Regions from separate parts of the Streptomyces sp. NPDC087300 genome, predicted to be linked through region 1. Evidence: riboswitches for the same ligand, from Rfam matches in the RefSeq annotation. Region 1 holds a riboswitch; each other region holds the start of a gene.
What was found. Region 1 has a riboswitch for thiamine pyrophosphate ahead of thiO (glycine oxidase ThiO). Riboswitches for the same ligand answer to the same signal wherever they lie in the genome.
Positions count from the first base shown of each region.

Region 2: linked by a shared signal. The riboswitch ahead of thiC (phosphomethylpyrimidine synthase ThiC) and the one ahead of thiO (glycine oxidase ThiO) in region 1 are both predicted to bind thiamine pyrophosphate.
Region 3: linked by a shared signal. The riboswitch ahead of ACIO9J_RS10495 (thiamine ABC transporter substrate binding subunit) and the one ahead of thiO (glycine oxidase ThiO) in region 1 are both predicted to bind thiamine pyrophosphate.

Region 1 is NZ_JBIUYI010000004.1:951,360-956,248, reverse strand. Features, by position in the region: gene ACIO9J_RS20040 (Rv2175c family DNA-binding protein) at 33-398, opposite strand; gene ACIO9J_RS20035 (NAD(P)/FAD-dependent oxidoreductase) at 649-1,869, opposite strand; TPP riboswitch at 2,000-2,113, shown strand; gene thiO (glycine oxidase ThiO) at 2,111-3,316, shown strand; gene thiS (sulfur carrier protein ThiS) at 3,313-3,528, shown strand; gene ACIO9J_RS20020 (thiazole synthase) at 3,536-4,330, shown strand; gene pknB (Stk1 family PASTA domain-containing Ser/Thr kinase) at 4,465-4,889, shown strand, end outside.
Region 2 is NZ_JBIUYI010000006.1:504,687-509,575, forward strand. Features, by position in the region: gene ACIO9J_RS27305 (IclR family transcriptional regulator) at 1-119, shown strand, start outside; gene ACIO9J_RS27310 (SsgA family sporulation/cell division regulator) at 223-660, shown strand; gene ACIO9J_RS27315 (YibE/F family protein) at 965-2,374, opposite strand; TPP riboswitch at 2,446-2,605, shown strand; gene thiC (phosphomethylpyrimidine synthase ThiC) at 2,598-4,385, shown strand; gene ACIO9J_RS27325 (hypothetical protein) at 4,489-4,889, shown strand, end outside.
Region 3 is NZ_JBIUYI010000002.1:1,097,913-1,102,801, reverse strand. Features, by position in the region: gene ACIO9J_RS10505 (ABC transporter ATP-binding protein) at 1-143, opposite strand, end outside; gene ACIO9J_RS10500 (ABC transporter permease) at 143-1,852, opposite strand; gene ACIO9J_RS10495 (thiamine ABC transporter substrate binding subunit) at 1,828-2,913, opposite strand; TPP riboswitch at 2,990-3,106, opposite strand; gene rlmN (23S rRNA (adenine(2503)-C(2))-methyltransferase RlmN) at 3,140-4,246, opposite strand; gene ACIO9J_RS10485 (phosphatidate cytidylyltransferase) at 4,339-4,889, opposite strand, start outside.

The DNA of each region.
Region 1 (4,889 bases):
CCACGGCCCCTGCGTCGAACGGTTCGATCAGGTCAGACGGCGAGCGCCTGGGCGCGGCGCTTCACCTCCGTGCCGCGATTCTCGCTCAGTGCCTGCGCGGGGGTGCCGGGCAGGGTCGGGTCGGGGGTGAAGAGCCACTCGAGCATCTCTTCGTCGGAGAAACCGTCGTCCTTCAGGAGCGTCAGGGTGCCTGCGAGGCCCTTGACGACCTTGTCGCCGTCGATGAAGGCGGCCGGCACCTGAAGCGCGCGGTTCTCACCACGGCGCACGGCGATCAGCTGGCCCTCCTTGACCAGCTGGCGCACACGCGTCACCTCGACATCGAGCATTTCCGCGATGTCGGGGAGGTGGAGCCAGGCGGGGACGAGAGCATCGGTCTTTGCGTCAATCTCGGTCACGGGTCCAAGCGTGCCATCTCTGGCCGGGGGCCGGAAACTGGGCGTGCTTCCTCTGGGGGTGGGCCCCCTGTTCCCCGGGCTCGGGGGCGACGCTTCTGCTTCGGCTGCCGGGCCCCGGGGGGGACGGTTGTGTTCGGAGCGCGGGCCCGTGGGGGCTGGGCGCGCAGTTCCCCGCGCCCCTTAACGGGGCCCGTCTCGGGGCCGCAGTTCCCCGCGCCACTTACGGGGCCCCCGCCACGGAGCCCGGTTCTTACGGGGCTACCGCCTTCTTCAGCGGGATCGACGGGTCCGATGTCAGGGTGGGGTCCAGGTGGGTGGCTGATTCGATGAGTTTGCGGCCCTGGGCCAGGTCGCGGGGGCGGCCCACCGCCAGGACCGCGACCAGGGCGCCGTCCCGGAGCCAGCACACGGACCAGGCCGCGCCCGTCGGGTCGCCGCGCCAGACCAGCTGGTCGGCGCCCGCGTGATGGCCGGCGTACTGCACGAAGCGGCCGAACTGCTCCGACCAGAAGTACGGCACCGGGTCGTACGGCGCCGGATCCTCGCCGACGATGTTCGCCGCCACCGTGCGCGGGCCCTGGAGGGCGTTGTCCCAGTGGTGGACGAGCAGGCGCTCGCCGTACCTGCCGGAGGGGAAGGAGGAGCAGTCGCCGACCGCGTACACGTCGGGCGCGGAGGTGCGCAGCCGGTCGTCGGCCACGACCTCGCGGTGGGCGCCGAGCTCGATGCCGGAGCCGGTGAGCCAGTCGGTCGCGGGGCGGGCGCCGATGCCGACGACGACGGCGCCCGCGGGCAGCCGGGTGCCGTCGGCGAGGACCACGACGCCGGGCTCGACGCGCGCCACGCGCGCGTGGGTGCGCAGGGTGGCTCCGGAGTCCGCGTACCAGCCCTCCATGGGGGCGGCGACCTCGGCGGGCAGCGCGCCCGCGAGCGGCCGTTCCGCCGCCTCGACCACGGTGACCGCGCAGCCCGCCTCGCGCGCCGCAGTGGCGAACTCGGCGCCGATCCAGCCCGCGCCGACGACCACCACGTCGTGCTGTTCGGCGAGCACGGGACGCAGCCGCTCGGCGTCGTCCAGGGTGCGCAGGAGATGGACGCCGCGGACGCCCTCGGTGCCGGGCAGCTGGACCGGGGCCGCGCCGGTCGCGAGGACCAGGACGTCGTAGCCGACCGGGCCCGTGGCGGTGTCCAGCTCGTGGTCGGCGGGGCGCACCCCGGTGACCTCGCGGCCGAGGTCGAGGCCGATGCCGAGCGCCTCGAAGTCGATGTCAAAGGCGGAGCCCTCCGCCTTGCCGAGCAGCACCGCCTTGGACAGCGGCGGCCTGTCGTAGGGCTGGTGGGGTTCCGCACCGATCAGGGTGACCGGTCCCTCGAAGCCCTGGTCGCGCAGGGCGACGGCGGTCTGCACACCGGCCATCCCCGCACCGACGATGACGACGTGCCGCTCTGCGTGCCTCTGCTGCTCGCTCACCCGATCACCTTAGGGCGGCGGCCCCGCCCGGATTCAGAGGCCGCGGAGGAGATCTTTGACACACCGTCACTGCGCATACCCGGACAGCTCCCCTACTGCGGCCGGAAGTGAAGGGCTAGGGTGGCCGGTGCAGAACACTCGCGGGAGCCCGGACGCACCGGGCTGAGAGGGAGGCTGAGACGGCCTCCGACCGTACGAACCTGATCCGGGTCATGCCGGCGAAGGGAGGGGCTGGACGCCCATGCATTCCCCTGCGACATCATCGTCCGCCACCACCGACGTCCTCGTCGTCGGAGGCGGCATCATCGGCCTGGTCACGGCCTGGCGGGCCGCGCAGCGCGGTCTGTCCACCACGGTCGTGGACCCCGAACCGGGCGGCGGCGCGGCGCAGGTCGCCGCGGGCATGCTGGCCGCCGTCACCGAACTGCACTACGGCGAGCAGACGCTGCTCGGCCTCAACCTGGAATCCGCGCGGCGCTATCCGGACTTCGCCGCCGAGCTGACCGAGGCGAGCGGCCACGACCTCGGCTACCGCGCCTGCGGCACGCTCGCCGTCGCGCTCGACGCCGACGACCGCGCCCACCTGCGCGAACTGCACGCGCTACAGCGCAGGTCGGGGCTCGAATCGGAGTGGCTGAGCGGCCGCGAGTGCCGCCGTCTCGAACCGATGCTCGCCCCGAGCGTGCGCGGCGGGCTGCGGGTGGACGGCGACCACCAGGTCGATCCGCGCCGGCTGACCGCGGCCCTCGTGGTGGCCTGCGAGCGGGCCGGGGTGGTCTTCCACCGGGACTGGGCCGAGCGCCTCTCGGTCGTACGCGACCGCGCCCGCGGAATCGTCACGGCGGACGGCACCGAGCTGGCCGCCGAGCAGACCGTGCTCGCGGCGGGCAGCCTCAGCGGGCGGCTCGCGGGCGTCCCGGACGACGTCCTGCCGCCCGTGCGCCCCGTGAAGGGGCAGGTGCTCAGGCTGACGGTGCCGAAGGCGTACGCGCCGTTCCTCAGCCGCACCGTGCGCGCCGTGGTGCGCGGCAGCCACGTCTATCTGGTGCCCCGGGAGAACGGCGAGCTCGTCGTCGGCGCGACCAGCGAGGAGCTCGGCTGGGACACCACGGTCACCGCGGGCGGCGTCTACGAGCTGCTCAGGGACGCCCATGAACTCGTCCCCGGCATCACCGAGCTGCCGCTCACCGAGACCCGCGCGGGACTGCGCCCCGGCTCCCCCGACAACGCGCCGATGCTCGGCCCGACGCACCTCGCGGGACTGCTCCTGGCCACCGGCCACTACCGCAACGGCGTCCTGCTGACGCCCCTCACGGGTGACGTGCTGGCGCACGCCCTGGTCACCGGCGAACTACCGGACGAGGCAAGCCCGTTCACCCCACGGCGCTTCGCCGAGCCCTCCCCCGCCACCGCCCCTTCTGCCGCCCTTACGGAGCAGCCCGCATGACCACCACACCGCTCGCCGTCTCCGTCAACGGAGAAGCACGGGACATCGCCCCGGGCACCACGCTCGGCGCCCTCGTCGCCACCCTCACCACGGCCCACTCCGGAGTGGCCGCCGCCCTCAACGAAACCGTCGTACCCCGCGCGCGCTGGTCCAGCACCGCGCTCGGCGCGGGCGATCGCGTCGAAGTACTCACCGCCGTCCAGGGAGGCTGAAGCGACCATGGCGGACGACCCCTTCCTCATCGGCGGTCTCACCCTCTCCTCGCGCCTGATCATGGGCACCGGCGGAGCGCCGAGCCTGGACGTCCTGGAGCGTTCCCTCGTCGCGTCGGGCACCGAGCTGACCACCGTCGCGATGCGCCGCCTCGACCCGGGCGTGCAGGGCTCCGTGCTCTCCGTCCTCGACCGGCTCGGCATCCGCGTCCTGCCGAACACGGCGGGCTGCTTCACCGCGGGCGAGGCCGTCCTCACCGCCCGTCTCGCGCGCGAGGCGCTCGGCACCGACCTCGTGAAGCTGGAGGTCATCGCGGACGAGCGCACCCTGCTGCCCGACCCCGTCGAGCTCCTGGACGCCGCGGAGATCCTGGTCGACGACGGCTTCACGGTGCTGCCGTACACCAACGACGATCCGGTGCTCGCGCGCAAGCTGGAGGACGCGGGCTGCGCGGCGGTCATGCCGCTCGGCTCCCCCATCGGTTCCGGGCTCGGCATCCGCAATCCGCACAACTTCCAGCTGATCGTGGAGCACGCACGCGTGCCGGTGATCCTGGACGCGGGCGCGGGCACCGCCTCCGACGCGGCGCTCGCCATGGAGCTGGGGTGCGCCGGGGTGATGCTCGCCTCCGCGGTGACCCGCGCGCAGGAGCCGGTCCTGATGGCCGAGGCCATGCGGCACGGCGTCGAGGCGGGGCGCCTCGCGTACCGGGCCGGGCGGATCCCGCGGCGGCACTTCGCGGAGGCGTCCTCGCCGGCGGCGGGCATGGCGCGGCTGGATCCGGAGCGGCCCGCGTTCTGAGGGGGCCGTCGTTCTGAGGGAGTCCCGTTCTGAGGGGCCGGGTGCCGGGGAGGCCTGTTACAGCTCGGCTGCAGTACGGCTGTGAATCCCCCCGCACGGGATGGCCTGTCGGTGCCTGCTCGTAGACTCCCTCCGTGGACACGACCCTTCAGGACCCGCTCGTCGGGCAGCTGCTCGACGGCCGTTACCGGATCGACGGACGCATCGCGGTCGGCGGGATGGCCACGGTCTACCGGGCCGTGGACATCCGCCTCGACCGCGAGCTCGCGCTCAAGGTGATGCACCCGACGCTGGCCGCCGACGCGTCCTTCGTCGAGCGCTTCATCCGCGAGGCCAAGTCGATCGCCCGCCTCTCCCATCCGAACGTGGTGGGCGTCTTCGACCAGGGCACGGACGGTTCGTACGTCTACCTGGCGATGGAGTACATCGCGGGCTGCACCCTGCGCGACGTGCTGCGCGAGCGCGGCGCCCTGCAGCCCAGGGCCGCGCTCGACATCCTGGAGCCGGTCCTCGCGGCGCTCGGCGCCGCGCACCGCGCCGGGTTCGTGCACCGCGACAT
Region 2 (4,889 bases), on a different contig from region 1:
CGACCTTGGCCATTTCCGTTCCCTTGAGCCAGGCGGAGCGGCTGCTTCCCGCCGCGGAGCGATTGCAGAGCGAGATCGGAAAGCTACTAAGGACACTCGCCTTCTCTATCAGCATCTGAAAACTCACTCCTTGTGATCTGGTGTGCACGTTAAGCAAGATGCCAGGAGTGTCAGGGAGTTGGTTCCTGGCCACTCGAGGGCTAAGCGACGGGGTAGGGCGCGATGGGCGAGTCGGTGCAGGCAGAGGTCATGATGAGCTTCCTCGTTTCCGAGGAGCTGTCGTTCCGCATCCCGGTGGAGCTGCGCTATGAGACCGGCGATCCCTATGCCGTGCGGCTGACGTTCCACCTGCCCGGGGACGCCCCGGTGACCTGGGCGTTCGGGCGGGAGCTGCTGGTCGACGGGGTGGGCAGGCCGTGCGGTGACGGCGACGTGCGCATCGAGCCCACCGACCCCGAGCTGCTCGACGAGGCGCTGATCAGGCTTCAGGTCGGCGGGGACCAGGCGCTGTTCAGGGTGGGCATCCCGCCGCTGCTCGCGTTCCTCGACCGTACGGACAAGTTGGTGCCGCTCGGGCAGGAGCGGGCGCTCGCCGACTTCGACACGCATCTCGACGAGGCGCTCGACCGCATCCTCGCCGAGGAGCAGAACGCGGGCTGAACCGCCGTCGTCAACGGGCGGGGGTGAATGGCGGATTGATGCATTTCACGGCATCCGCAGCGGCGCACTCGCCTCCCGGCGGCGCTCACAGGCACGGCTGACAGCAACACCCGATACCAACACCGAGAGCAACGCACGACTAGCAACGCACGGCTAGCAGCGCCCGACGCCGGCATCACGCTGAACACCGCCCGCCCCAGCGCCATCCGCCCCAGCGCTGCCCGCCTCGACACGTCCCAGCCCCATCCGCCTCAATACCGCCCCTCAACACCACACCGCCCCCAAGAAACACCCCGGTCAGAACTCACCGCTTCCGGCGCCGCCCCCTGCCCCCGCCCAGGGACGGCCGTGCGGCACCGGCAGCGGGGCTGGAAGCAGGACCGGCACCGGCACCGGCAGCCGGACCGGGGACCGCGCCGGCCGGTCCCGTCGAGCGGTCCGCGGAGACCACGAGTGCGGCCAGCGCGGTCGTCACCGGCACCGACGCGACCAGGCCGATCGAGCCGATCAGGGTGCGGACGATCTCCTCGGCGACGAGCTCGCTGTTGGCGACTGTGCCCACGCTGGACTGTGCGATCGAGAAGAGGAGCAGCAGGGGCAGCGCAGCGCCCGCGTAGGCGAGGACGAGGGTGTTGACGACCGAGGCGATGTGGTCGCGGCCGATGCGGATGCCCGCGCGGTAGAGGCCGCGCCAGCCCATCGTCGGGTTGGCCTGGTGCAGTTCCCAGACCGCCGAGGTCTGGGTGACGGTCACGTCGTCGAGGACGCCGAGCGAACCGATGATGACGCCCGCGAGCAGCAGACCGCTCATGTCGATGGACGGGTACAGGCCGTGGATGAGCCCGGTGTTGTCGTCCGTGTTGCCGGTCAGCGCTGCCCAGCCGATGAAGAGCGAACCGAGCAGTCCGATGAGGAGGAGAGAGATCAGCGTGCCGAGGACGGCGACCGAGGTGCGGGCCGTGAGTCCGTGGCACAGATAGAGCGCGATCAGCATGATGGCGCTCGCCCCGATCACCGCGACGACCAGTGGGTTCGAGCCCTGGAGGATGGCGGGCAGGATGAAGAACGTCAGGACCATGAAGCTGATGGCGAGCGCGACCAGAGCCATCAGACCGCGCAGCCGGCCCACCACGACGACGGCGAGCGCGAAGATCCCGGCGAGCAGCGCCATGGGGATCTTGCGGTTCACATCGGTGACGGAGTACTGGAGCCCCTCGGGTGCCTTGGGCTCGTAGGCGACCACCACCTGCTGGCCCGTGTGGAGTTGGCGCGGTGAGTCCGGCTGGATGATCTCGTGGAAGGTGCGGCCCTCGTCCTTGCCGCTGCTCACCTCGATCGTCGCCTTCTTGCAGACGCCGTCGGCGCGGGACTGCGCGGACTGGCCCTCGGCGGTGGAGGTGTCGCCGTTGGGCGGGGTCTGCGAGGCGTTGAGGTCCTTGCACGGGAGTTCGAGGATCTTGGTGACCTTCGCCGACTGCATCTGCCGGTCGAAGCCGACGCCGGTCCGCTCGTGCGCGGGCGCGCCGCCGGGCCAGAGCACCATGAGCCCCACGACCACCGCGGTGGCGAAAGGAATCAGCACCGCGGCGATGACCTTGCGCAGGTGCTTGGAGACCGGCGCGGCAGGGCCGTGACTGTGGGAATGCCCGTGTCCGTGGCCCCCATGAGGCGGTTCGGTGACGGGCGGCTGGGACGGCGGCTCTGTGGTGGTCACTGCCCGATCATCGCAAGAACGGAGGGGGCCCTCTGTTCAGCGCGCCCGACATGACGCTAGCGTGGAGCCACCTTTGCAATCGCGGGAGCTCGGAGCACCGGGCTGAGAGGGCGCTGACCTTCGTACGCAACGGCACGAACGAATCGTGCACGAGCCGTACGGAATCCGCTGCGTCGACCGCCGAACCTGTTACCGGGTAATGCCGGCGTAGGGAGTAGGTCTCATGACCACATCGGACGCACGCACGCCTGCCTCCAGCTCGCCCGAGGGCGCTGAGGCCGGGAAGTCCATCGGCTGGCACAAGGCGTATGTCGAGGGCTCGCGCCCCGATCTGCGGGTGCCGGTCCGCCAGGTGCACCTCACCAACGGCAAGGCCGTCACGCTGTACGACACCTCGGGTCCCTACACGGACCCGTCGGCCGAGACCGACGTCCGCCGCGGCCTGCCGCCGCTGCGGGAGAACTGGATCATCGCCCGCGGCGACACCGAGGAGTACGCGGGCCGCCCGCCCCGTCCCGAGGACGACGGCATCAAGCACACCTCGCCGCGCGGCGGCCTGAAGAACCTCGACGCGGTCTTCCCGGGCCGTCCGCGCCAGCCGCGACGCGGCCGTCAGGGCCAGGCGGTGACGCAGCTCGCGTACGCAAGGCGCGGCGAGATCACGCCCGAGATGGAGTTCATCGGGATCCGCGAGAACCTCGACCCCGAGGTGGTACGCGCCGAGGTCGCCGCGGGCCGCGCGGTGATCCCGGCGAACGTCAACCACCCGGAGATCGAGCCGATGATCATCGGCAAGAGGTTCCTGGTGAAGGTGAACGCCAACATCGGCAACTCCGCGGTCACCTCCTCCATCGAGGAGGAGGTGGACAAGATGACCTGGGCTACCAAGTGGGGCGCCGACACGGTCATGGACCTGTCCACGGGCCGCAACATCCACACCACCCGCGAGTGGGTCCTGCGCAACTCCCCCGTCCCGATCGGCACCGTCCCGCTCTACCAGGCCCTGGAGAAGGTCGACGGCAAGGCCGAGGAGCTGACCTGGGAGATCTACAAGGACACGGTCATCGAGCAGGCCGAACAGGGCGTGGACTACATGACGGTGCACGCGGGCGTGCGCCTTCCGTACGTCCCGCTCACCGCGCGCCGCAAGACCGGCATCGTCTCGCGCGGTGGTTCGATCATGGCCGCCTGGTGTCTGGCGCACCACAAGGAGAGCTTCCTCTACGAGCACTTCGAGGAGCTGTGCGAGATCCTCGCGGCGTACGACGTGACGTACTCCCTCGGTGACGGCCTGCGCCCCGGTTCCATCGCGGACGCCAACGACGAGGCGCAGTTCGCCGAGCTGCGCACGCTCGGGGAACTCAACACGATCGCCAAGCGTCACAACGTACAGACGATGATCGAGGGCCCCGGGCACGTCCCGATGCACAAGATCAAGGAGAACATCGACCTTCAGCAGGAGATCTGCGAGGAGGCGCCGTTCTACACGCTCGGCCCGCTGACCACGGACATCGCACCCGCGTACGACCACATCACGTCCGGCATCGGCGCCGCGATGATCGGCTGGTGGGGCACCGCGATGCTCTGCTACGTCACGCCCAAGGAGCACCTCGGCCTGCCCAACCGCGACGACGTGAAGACCGGCGTCATCACGTACAAGATCGCGGCGCACGCGGCGGACCTGGCCAAGGGGCACCCGGGCGCGCAGGACTGGGACGACGCGCTCTCGGACGCGCGCTTCGAGTTCCGCTGGGAGGACCAGTTCAACCTGGCCCTCGACCCGGTCACGGCACGGGAGTTCCACGACGAGACGCTGCCGGCCGAGCCCGCGAAGACGGCGCACTTCTGCTCGATGTGCGGGCCGAAGTTCTGCTCGATGAAGATCTCGCAGGACATCCGGCGTCAGCACGGCGGTGACCTGGACTCGGACGACATCGAGGCGGGCATGGAGCAGAAGTCCAAGGAGTTCGCCGCGGCGGGCAACCGGGTCTATCTGCCGATCGCCGACTGAGCGAACTCCCGCCCGTGGGCAGGACCGTAGACGGGCGTGTCCGCAGAGTGCCATTCTCCTGAGACCACACAGTTCAGGGCATAGGTGCCATAGGTGGTGCGATATGGCGACATCTCTGCGGACACCCCGGCCGGCCGTTCTCCTGCTCCTGAGTCTTCTGTGCCTGCCCACCGCGGCCTGCGGGGGCGACGGCGACGACGGGAGCGGTGGATCGAGTACGTCCGGAGGCGGGGTCGCCGCTTCCGGGGGCGGCGTCGTCGACGGCGGCACGACCACGGGAGGCTCATCCACCGACGGCTCAGCCACGGACGGTTCGACCACCGGCGGTTCGACCACCGATGGTTCGACCACGGCCGGTGGCACGGGCAACTCCGGAGGAGACAACGGGGGCAACGGGGGCAACGGCGGTGACGACGGTGGCGGCGGAAAGGTGCCGACCTCGCCGCTGCACATTCCCTCGATCAACTACAGGGGACGGCCGTTCGACGCCGTCACCGACTTCGG
Region 3 (4,889 bases), on a different contig from region 1:
AGCAGCGTCGACTTGCCGCTGCCGCTGGGCCCGAGGACACAGACGATCTCGTGCTCGGCGACGTCGAGGTCGACGGCGTCGAGCGCGGCCCGCGCCCCGAAACGTACGGTCGCGTCCCGCAGGCTCAGCAGTGCGTCCGTCATCAGAACTCCCCCGTGGTGCGGTCGGTACGGATGCGTTCGAGGAGCAGCAGCGACACCGCGCACACCACCATGAGGATCGTCGAAAGGGCCATCGCCTGGCCGTAGTTGAGGTCACCGGCCCGCCCGAGCAGCCGTGCCACGGCGACCGGCAGGGTCGGGTTGTCCGGCCGCGCGATGAAGACGGTCGCGCCGAACTCGCCGAGCGAGACCGCGAAGGCGAACCCGGCGGCGATCAGCAGCGCCCGCCGCACCATCGGCAGGTCGACCTCGCGCCAGGCCCGCAGCGGCGAGGCCCCGAGCACGGCGGCAGCCTCGCGCAGCCGCCCGTCCACCGCGCGCAGCACCGGCAGCATGGTGCGTACGACGAAGGGCACGCCCACCAGCGCCTGGGCGAGCGGCACCAGGATCCAGGACGAGCGCAGGTCGAGCGGGGGCTTGTCCAGGGTGATCAGGAAGCCGAAGCCCACGGTCACCGCGGAGACCCCGAGCGGCAGCATGAGCAGCGCGTCGAAACCGCGCACGAGCCGCCCGGCCCTGCGGGTGAGCGCGGCGGCGGCGAGCCCGCCGATGACGACCGCGATGGCCGTCGCCACGACCGCGTACTGGAGCGAGTTCCAGACCGCCTCGATCGGCGGCACGAGGAAGGCGCCGCCCTCCGCCGAGGTCAGCTCCTTGTAGTACGCGAATCCGAAGCCGTCGGGACCGTCGAAGGACCGCTGGATCAGCACCCCGAGCGGCAGCAGGATCAGCACGGCGACCGTCGCCATGACCAGGCCGAGCAGCGTCCACTGCGCCGCCCCGCGCGGCCGCCGTGCCACGGCCGACGCGTCGACGAGCTTCAGCGCGCTCTCCCTGCGCCGCACCGTCCACGCGTGCACCGCGAGAATCAGCCCGACCGCGGCGAACTGCACGATCGTCAGGACGGCGGCCGTCGGCAGGTCGAGCAGCTGTGCGGTCTGCCGGTAGATCTCCACCTCAAGGGTGGAGTACGCGGGCCCGCCGAGGATCTGCACGACGCCGAAGGAGGTGAAGGTGAAGAGGAAGACCATCAGCGCGGCGGCCGCGACGGCGGGGCCGAGCGCGGGCAGTGTCACCGTGCGCCAGGCCGTCCAGCGCGAGGCGCCGAGCATCCGCGCGGCCTCCTCCTGGCGCGGATCGAGCTGCGACCAGAGTCCGCCGACCGTCCGTACGACGACGGCGTAGTTGAAGAAGACGTGCGCGAGCAGGATCGCCCACACCGTGGTGTCCAGGCGCACGCCCCACAGCTCGTCGAGGAGTCCGCCGCGGCCGAGCAGCGCGAGGAAGGAGGTCCCGACGACGACCGTCGGCAGCACGAACGGCACGGTCACGACGGCCCGCAGGACCTGCTTGCCCGGGAAGTCGAAGCGCGCGAAGACATACGCGCCGGGGAGCGCGACCAGAAGCGTGATCGCGGTCGACGCGAGCGCCTGCCAGGTGGTGAACCACAGCACGTCCCGGATGTCGGACTGCCCGAGCACCTCGGTGATCCGCCCGAACCGCCAGACACCGTCGACGTGCAGTCCGCGCGCGACGATCGCCGTGACCGGATAGGCGAAGAAGAGCGCGAAGAACGCGACGGGCACGGCCATCAGACCGAGCCGCGCCGCGCTCCCCCGGCCGAGGCCCGCGCGAGAGCGGGCCCCGGCCTTCCCGGCCGCGTCGCCTACTTCACTACGAGCGAGGTCCACGACTTGATCCACGGCTCGCGGTTGTCGGCGATCTTCTTCGGGTCCAGGGTCTCGGGCTTGTCGACCGTCACGCCGTGCTCGGTGAACAGCGCGGGCAGCTTCGTGCCCTCGCGCACCGGGTTCACGAACATGTTCAGCGGCATGTCCTCCTGGAACTCCTTGCCCGCGAGGAAGTCCAGGAGCGCCTTGCCGCCCTTGGTGTTCTTCGCGTTGCTGAGCAGCCCCGCGTACTCGACCTGCCGGAAGCAGGTGCCGGTCGCGACGCCGGTCGGCGCCTCCTTGGGCTGCGGCTTGGCGTAGAGGACCTCGACGGGCGGCGACGAGGCGTACGAGACGACAAGCGGCCGGTCACCCTTGGCCTTCTTGCCGCCGGCCGACCCGGAGAACTCCTCGTTGTAGGCCTGCTCCCAGCCCTCGACGACCTTGACGCCGTTGGCCTTGAGCTTCTTCCAGTAGTCCTGCCAGCCGCCGTCGCCGTACTTGGCCGCGGTGCCGAGCAGGAAGCCGAGCCCCGGCGAGGACGTCGCGACGTTCTCGGTGACGAGCAGGTCCTTGTACGCGGGCTTGGCGAGGTCGTCGAAGGACTTCGGCGGCGCCAGCTTCTTCTCCGCGAAGTACTTCTTGTCGTAGTTGACGCAGATGTCACCGCTGTCCACGGGCGTGACCCGGTGCTTGTCCGCGTCCACCCGGAACTCGGGCTTGATCTTCTCCGCGCCCTCGACCTGGTACGTCTGGAAGAGCCCGTTGTCGAGCGCGCGCGAGAGCAGGGTGTTGTCGACGCCGAAGAAGACATCGCCCTGGGGGTTGTCCTTGGAGAGGATCGCCTTGTTGACGGCGGCGCCCGCGTCCCCGTCCTTGAGGACGTTGACCTTGTAGCCGGAGCGCTTCTCGAAGTCCCTCAGTACGTCCTTGGAGACGTTGAAGGAGTCGTGGCTGACGAGCGTGACGCTCTTGGAGTCGCTCGTGCCCGACCCGCTGTCGGAGCCGCCGCACGCGGAGAGCGCGACGAGCCCGATGCCCACCGCGACCGCGGTGAACGTGACCTTCTTGGTGGTGCTCACTGGAACTTCCTCCTGGGTGACCAGGAGAAGACGCGGCCCCGCCCACGGCGAAGAGGCCGCGGGCAGGGCGCAACAGCTTGAGTAATGACCGAACTTCCTACCCAGAATGACCTGGGCGAGGTTCAGAGGGTCTGCGGCCCACCTGTCCAAGGTGCCGCACTCTCAGCGCTGTGGCGCTCCCCTGTCGGAATATGCAGATGTATGTACGAGGCGTACGCCCGCCAGACTACCTCTCGGCCGCGGCGAGCTGCCCGCACGCTCCGTCGATCTCCTGGCCCCGGGTGTCCCGGATGGTCACCGGCACCCCATGGGCGGCGATGGCCTCGACGAACGCCTTCTCGTCCTCGGGCCGCGAAGCGGTCCACTTGGAGCCCGGCGTCGGATTCAGCGGAATCAGGTTCACGTGCACCGGCTTGTTCTTGAGCAGCCGGCCGAGCCGGTCACCCCGCCACGCCTGGTCGTTGATGTCCCTGATCAGCGCGTACTCGATGGAGAGCCGGCGGCCGGACTTCGCCGCGTACTCCCAGCCCGCGTCGAGCACCTCGTTCACCTTCCACCGCGTGTTCACGGGGACGAGGGTGTCGCGCAGCTCGTCGTCCGGCGCGTGGAGCGAGATGGCGAGGCGGCACTTGAAGCCCTCGTCGGAGAACCGGTGGATCGCCGGGACGAGACCGACCGTCGAGACGGTGATCCCGCGCTGCGAGAGCCCGAGGCCGTCCGGCTCCGGGTCGGTGAGGCGGCGGATGGCACCGGCCACCCGGTTGTAGTTGGCGAGCGGCTCGCCCATGCCCATGAAGACGATGTTGGACAGCCGCGCGGGACCGCCCGGAATCTCGCCGTCCCTGAGCGCCCGCATGCCGTCGACGATCTGGTGCACGATCTCACCGGTCGACAGGTTCCGGTCCAGACCGGCCTGTCCCGTGGCACAGAACGGACAGTTCATCCCGCACCCTGCCTGGGAGCTGATGCACATGGTGACCCGGTCCGGGTACCGCATGAGCACCGACTCCACGAGCGTCCCGTCGAAGAGCCGCCAGAGCGTCTTGCGGGTGGTGTCGTCGTCACAGCTGATGTGCCGCACCACGGACATCAGATCGGGCAGCAACGCCTCACGGAGCTTCTCGCGCGCACCGGCGGGGATGTCCGTCCACTCGGCCGGGTCGTGCGCGTACCGCGCGAAGTAGTGCTGCGAGAGCTGCTTGGCGCGAAACGGCTTCTCGCCGATGGCGGCGACGGCTTCCTTGCGCTCGGCGGGCGTGAGGTCGGCGAGATGCCGCGGCGGCTTCTTGGCCCCGCGGGGCGCGACGAAAGTGAGTTCTCCGGGTACAGGCATGGTCCTTCCAGTGTCGCAGACATACGACAAGGGGCTCGCCGCCCTGTGGACAACGAGCCCCTCACGCATGAATGCGCAGGTCAGACCGGCAATCAGCCGGACCCGACGAAGATCACGAGCAGCAGCCAGACCACCGGCGCCGTCGGCAGCAGGGAATCCAGGCGGTCCATGATGCCGCCGTGGCCCGGCAGCAGCGTGCCCATGTCCTTGATGCCGAGGTCCCGCTTGATCATGGACTCGCCGAGGTCGCCGAGCGTGGCGCTCACCGCGACCGCGAAGCCGATGAGCAGGCCCTGCCACCAGGTGCCGTCCTCGATCATGAACTGCATGCACAGCGCGCCCGCCGCCATCGCGAAGGTGACCGCGCCGACCAGGCCCTCGCGGGTCTTGCCGGGGCTGATGCGCGGCGCCAGCTTGTGCTTGCCGAAGCGCCAGCCGATCGCGTACGCCCCGGTGTCGCTGACCACGGTCAGGAGCAGGAACGTCAGGACGCGCTGCGGGCCGTCGTCCGCGGTGAGCATCAGCGCCACGAAGGTCGCGAGGAACGGCACGTAGAAGGCCGCGAAGACCCCTGCGGTGACGTCCTTCAGATAGCCCTCGGGAGGCTCGGTCATGCGCCACACCAGGACGGCGAGCGCGGTGA